2 regions of the Paenibacillus sp. M-152 genome follow, and region 1 is predicted to be linked to the other one. Evidence: predicted binding sites of a transcription regulator. Region 1 holds the regulator's gene; the other holds the start of a gene.
The links. The regulator LexA, encoded in region 1, represses DNA repair genes until DNA is damaged. The targets are predictions, from matches to a motif close to CGAACATATGTTCG.

Region 1 (3,216 bases):
CTTCCTTGCGTACGGCTTCTTCCAGCGTTTTCGGATCAGCCCCTGTTTCTCGGGAGCCTGTTTGACACGCTGCATCAAATGCCTCTTCTACACTACGTTCATCCCACAGAAGGGTATCATCAAGATCAAACATTATCGCCTGAATCGTCATATGAATTATCCACTCTCTTTCCACTGTATATGTAAGATTGTCTGTTTGGTCACGAATCAGATCGTTATGTGTGCCCATATTAAGCAAGTGGCCGCACCATGTTATATGAAAAAATAACATCATACGGCCTTACTTACAGAGCTACAGGCTAAATCGGTTATTTCTTATCTACCTGTATCTGATTGGATAGTGCAAACTTTTCAAGCCGCTCTGCGATGGCATCCGTATCGTAGCGTCCCAGTGATTTTGTAAAAATAAAATTACCGCCCTTCCCTTTTCTTTCAACGGTAACGTAACCCTTTTCAATTTTGATGGCTTTCATGTCCCCTGCCGTCATCGGACGTTCTCTTCCACCTTTTAACATATAGAGGGTATCTTTTCCCACTTTTAAATAAGGACGGCGAATGAAGAAGATAACAGCCAGCATCAAGTACAAGCCAAATACCAGCCAGTCCATTCCCCGCATGCCGGTCTTAGTCAAAAAGTAACTCATAAGCATGTACAATACAGCAAGACCAGCCAGCATGATTGGCACAGTAATATTACGGCCACGGAAAATGTCCATTGCTGAACCTGCGCCGTTAATGGTTTGAATGCCTTGTTTCTTGCGCGTTTTATTTAAATGCGCTGTGTTTTTACGTACTTTTCTTTCAAATGATCGGGCCATCTCTCAATTCCCTTCCCAATAAATATTACATTAAAACAACTGCCTTAAAGCTGATCTATATAGATACCAGGAAAGATACCTAAAACAAGGCAAATGATGCAGGCTTTAGCGACATTAATGCTTCAGCCCGTCATTTCCCTTCGACGTATCATCGTCCACAAATTCAATGGTTTCAAGCTGCTGCCGAAAATTACGGCGAATGTTGCCTAAATAAATTTCCCGAAGGTTGGCGCGCTCTGTGGTTTCCTCTTCTGTCAATCCTTCGGCTTTTGCTTTGCGCGCTAATTCATTAATGCGCTGTACCAAGCTGTCTATATCCAAATTGTGTCCCCTCCATAAAAGCAAAGATATAATACACTTTGACATGTAGAAAAGAGCTTGTCAAGGCTCCCGCATTGCGCTCCTTGACAAGCTCTATAGTCTTATAGATCAGAAGTGTGGAAGCTTAAGCACCTGACCTGCCTGCACTCCCCGATCCTCCAAAGCGTTAATACGCATAATCCCTTCAATATATACCCGTGTATCCATTCGTTCCGGTTTATGATTCACGGCAATATTCCATAACGTATCTCCAGGTTGTACGGTCAGCTTAATCACCTCTTTATTAGAAACTGAAGGTGCTGCGAAAACCGTAAGTACACCTGCCCCTGCAACCCAAACGATAATTACTAGAATAAGAAGCTTGAGTAAAAGAGTATTGGTAATAACCTGTAACAAACGCACCTTACCCTCTTTTCGGGTCTCCTGTAAATTCTCTAAGTTCATCGGGAAAATACTTTGATAAGTGCTATATTTCATAATTGGCCGCGTCCTCCAAACGTTTGTTCTTATGTTTTTCACAATATAACACGAACATTTGTTTTGTTCAATAGAAAAGAGAACAAAAGTTCGTAAATATTTTTAGGGATTATTTAGAACTTATGTTTGTACGAACGGAGGTTCTATGCTATAATTTTCCCAAACGTTACTAAATGGGGTTGATACGGTATGTCTAAGATTTCGAGCCGCCAGCAGGCCATTCTTGAATTTATCCGCAATGAAGTGCGTCTAAAGGGATACCCCCCTTCTGTGCGCGAAATAGGCGAGGCAGTCGGATTGGCCTCCAGTTCTACGGTTCACGGTCATTTGGATCGTTTGGAGAAAAAAGGACTCATTCGCCGCGATCCTACGAAACCACGGGCTATTGAATTACTTGGTCAAGACGAATCGGATAACAGCAACTTGATTAATTACTCCATTAGTCGTGTTCCCGTCGTCGGCAAAGTAACCGCTGGTCTTCCTATTACGGCGACAGAAAATATTGAAGATTACTTTCCTCTTCCCCAACACTTTGTTGGTGAGGATAAAATATTCATGTTATCTGTTGTAGGCGAAAGCATGATTGAAGCTGGTATTGCTAACGGAGACTATGTAATCGTACGTCAGCAGCAGACAGCTGATAACGGAGACATTGTAGTAGCTATGACAGATGAAGACGAGGCAACAGTTAAAACCTTTTACAAAGAAAAAGATCATATCCGGCTTCAACCTGAAAATCCAGCCTTTGAACCGCTTCGCCTGACACACGTCAGCATATTGGGCAAGGTTGTTGGACTCTTCCGGGACTTCCACTGATTTATCGTGCTTTCTTCCCCGTTATACTACCACGAATATAAAACCGGCCGCCTAGGCGAGCCGGTTTTATATTGTTATTATGTTTACTATGTGTGTCTCACAACTATTCTTTCCTTTTCAGCAACCTATATTGTCTCTACTATTATATCCCCCCCATTATCCGAAATAGTCCCGTCTGATCTTGAACTGTTTACTTTTATTAGCTAAACAAATGGAAATTTGACTCATGTGAACCTACTCTAGCCTTCCCCTATAACGTAAAGTTGGGAAGGCGAACGCAGGCTAGCATGAGTTTTTTTAAAAAACATTTAGGAACATAGGTACTAGCTTCTTTTTGTCTTTAGTAGATTTATGCTGATACATTACTAGCACAATTGACATATGTATATAGCAGACCTAAAGTAAAGGAGTTATGCAGATGATCAGAAATAGAGTTAAAACGTATAAGCATCGCATCGGGAAAAACAGATATCTGGTCGTTAAAGTCTTTCAAGCCGCAGCTGCTAAAACAGGAAGCGGAAATGCACTCGCAACTAACGCATTAAATATCAAAATTACCAAGCGTAAGCATAAACATCATTAAGATTTAACCGTACCTTCATTTCTTTGAAGGGAGGTGATATTATGAGCAGAAGACACAGCAACCGTGAATTGAGAAGAAGAAGATTAAACATCCGTTCCAACCAAAGAGCCACTGCGCGTGCAAGAGGTAACGCACTGGCTGTCAATCTGTTTAGCGTGAATGATGGACAACGCAGACGTTAATATTTATTTACAAGCAAAA
Region 2 (3,216 bases), 330 kb from region 1:
CTTCCGCAGAGTTGGCTTTCGCAACTTGACGTTACTCCGCGGAAAAGCTAAGTATAAGACAGATCAAATCGTTTCCAAATCGTCCTTTGGGGAAGTATCCTTCGGGGACACATGGTATCCTGATCCTTTCTTTTGTGGAATAAAACTCCGACATTTCTGTGGTGCATATAATTCTATAATTTATTATACCACACCTTGTCACCTGCTAAACAGCTTGCTTTTTTGCTGCACCATATTTTATTTTATGTGTGAGCATGCTTTATTGTATGTGCGAGTTGACGCATTATACCAAAGGTTTGGCGAATACACACTTAATGACCTGAGTGTGTTTTATTTTCACTTGGAGCTATTACCCTTAGTTTGGCTGTTCTGCGCTGATTGGCCATAAAGACGCCCCCGAGTATAAGAACCAGCCCGGTCAGCACGTTCCAGCCGATATGCTCATTCAGAAGTAAAAAGCCCCATACGATGGCACTCACTGGTACAAAATACGTTACCGAAGAAGCGAATTCCGCACTCCCGCGCAAAATCATATAGTTGAACAAGATATATGCTACCCCTGAACCCAAAACTCCTAGTCCTATTAGGGAACCCAATACTCCCGGAACAGAAACGATCGACAAATCTGGTCTGTCTACTATTGCCATCATAATACCACCCCCTGCTGCCGCACCAAACAGTGTCGCAAAGGTAGCCTGATACATAGAAAGATTGGAGAGAAAACGTTTGGAGAGCTGTGTTCCAAATCCGTAGCAGAGAGTCGCAAGCAGCATACATCCAAAACCTACAGGATCAACAGAAATCATAGATGCAGGATTAATACCTAATAAAATAACAATTCCTATAAAAGCGAGACCCATTCCTAACCACTGCAGGCGATGAAATACAGCTCCGAAGAAGACAAGACCCACCAACATCGTCCATATTGGCGTAGTGGCATTTAATACAGAAGCCATGCTGCTAGCTATTCTGGTTTCACTAAAACCAATCAACGTCCATGGTAAAACCATATTTACACATGCTACCAGAATAACCGATTTCCACGGAATGCTTTTGATTTTAAACGGCTTACGCATAAGAAGCATTAATAAGACGATAAAAATAAGACCAAAGCTGGAGCGCAGAAATACAATGGTCCACGGTCCTACTTGATGTAGCAATAACACCTTAATAAACATAAAGGAACCGCCCCAAATAAGGCTCAACAATAATAAAGCTACATATAACGAACGTGACAATATGTAAACCTTCTTTCTCTACTTTCTTAAGTTAAATAGTAAAAAATGACCGCTAGCAGAACACTATCCCCTTCTATGTAAGGTTTTTTATCCATCAGCTTAACACAAACTCTGTTTGACTGTCATCGGTCATATACGATAGAGCCTTTAGACAATGGCACATGGAAGTAGGGCTCCCTGCCACTTTTCCAATAATTGATGATTGCTTTGGCAACAGAAAAATCCCTATGATAAGGTATATTTAGAACATATGTTCTATATACTTATTATATATTGTAATTTCACTCCGCGTAAAGGGGATATTAATGACAAACAAAAAGGTACTTGATAACAAGCATAAAGCTCCTTTGCCTTCTGAAGAAGACGCAGGGCTGATCAAGATGTGTGTACTTCTAACTCTTGTGCTGGATGTGTTGGAACGAGACATTCGTATTATGAATATCTCTCCTCTAAAAATGCCCGATTTGTATATTCGTAGCCTGACTGGAGTACAACAGCGCGTAACTGTTCAATTAGCAGAAACAAAAGCGCGAATGAAAAGACAGGGAGTGAAAATATACAGCGAAATCCGAAATCATGAAGGCGTAGAGGTTTTGTATGTATGCCGCGGTTACCAAAGGCGATTTTTCATGCTTTCATCCTTTGCCCGCAGTGAGGTTCGGCGTAAACTCGGATACTACCTGGGAATTGATCTGACCCAAGACTATGCCCCCTTATAATCTCGCCTTGCCTACTTGCCTAAACAAAGAGAAGATTTTAAAGCCCATTGGTTACATAGCAAATAATTTGGCTCGTATTTTCAAAAAGGAGAAATCTAAAATATGAAAAAAAAGAGCAGAGCCGCATAAAATGCTGGCTCTACTCATAATTACAACAGACTGATCGCCGTGTTGCTTAGTTGTTGGATTGATCAGCCGTTGGTTCAGGATAGATAACCTCGTCAGGCTGAGTTTTTGGAGCACCACTCTGGTTCTCTGATTCAGAAGGTGTCTCCGGTTCGTTTTCAATAGAAGGTTGCGATGTATCTGTTGATGGCACATCGTTATTCTCATCAAGCGGTTCGATCTCTGCATCTGTGTCAGGAACAGCAGGAGCTGTTTCCTCTGGTGGAACCTCCTCTTGATCTGTTGCAGGCACCTTAACCTCAGGGACATCTTCTTTCTTGACCTCTGGTTTGGACGGAACTACTGGTCTAGCAGAACGTGGAAGCTGTTCTCTTCCGACTTCGGTCGGCACATACTTTTGGTTAAACCAGTCAGTCACGAGGTGACCCGATTGGCGAGAATAACGCCCTGGCAGCTTACCTGTAAGACTAGATACTGTAACTTTCACAACGCCTTCCGGCTGTATAAAATGCTTATTCTTAAAAAGCTCAGGCTGGTCCTTGACCGCCTCATTCATGATCAGTGCCCACACAGACTGTGCTCTGGTGTGACCTTCTTGAGATAATGTATTAACCTGTTGGCGATAACCAGCCCAGACGCCTAGCGTAACGTCAGGTGTGTATCCCATAAACCACACATCACCAAAGTTCTGTGTCGTACCCGTTTTACCCGCGATATCAATGGTACCGTAGCTTTTAAAAGCTTTTTGCAGACGTTTGCCAGTTCCTCTCGGGTCTGATATAACGGTTCTGAGCATATCCGTCATCAAAAATGCGGTTTGCTGCGAATATACACGCTTTGTCTGTGGTTTAAATTCATATACAATCTTACCGTTGGCATCTGTAATTTTACTGATCAAGTGAGGGGCATTATACACGCCCATATTGGGAATCGTCCCATATGCTGCGGTCAGTTCTTCGACGGATACCCCCTTACTAAGTCCACCTAGCACTCCTGTTTGAGCATGTTCATCCTGTGGTTGAATCGTTGTAATTCCAAGAGAACGCACAAAATTCCAAGCGTTTGGAATTTTAACTTCATATAAAAACAGCCTCAGTGCAGGGATGTTGATTGACCGATTGAGTGCTTCACGG

Region 2: a site for LexA is predicted at 1,482-1,495, ahead of EGM68_RS15755 (YhjD family protein). Genes of this name have one in related genera too.

The regions. Positions count from the first base shown of each region.
Region 1 covers NZ_CP034141.1:3,253,226-3,256,441, forward strand. Annotated here, with positions in the region: gene EGM68_RS14075 (HAD family hydrolase) at 1-151, opposite strand, end outside; gene EGM68_RS14080 (hypothetical protein) at 309-818, opposite strand; gene EGM68_RS14085 (DUF896 domain-containing protein) at 933-1,139, opposite strand; gene EGM68_RS14090 (LysM peptidoglycan-binding domain-containing protein) at 1,248-1,616, opposite strand; gene lexA (transcriptional repressor LexA) at 1,806-2,432, shown strand; gene EGM68_RS25740 (hypothetical protein) at 2,851-3,015, shown strand; gene EGM68_RS25745 (hypothetical protein) at 3,057-3,197, shown strand.
Region 2 covers NZ_CP034141.1:3,587,226-3,590,441, forward strand. Annotated here, with positions in the region: gene EGM68_RS15750 (DMT family transporter) at 312-1,238, opposite strand; gene EGM68_RS15755 (YhjD family protein) at 1,544-1,957, shown strand; gene EGM68_RS15760 (transglycosylase domain-containing protein) at 2,133-3,216, opposite strand, start outside.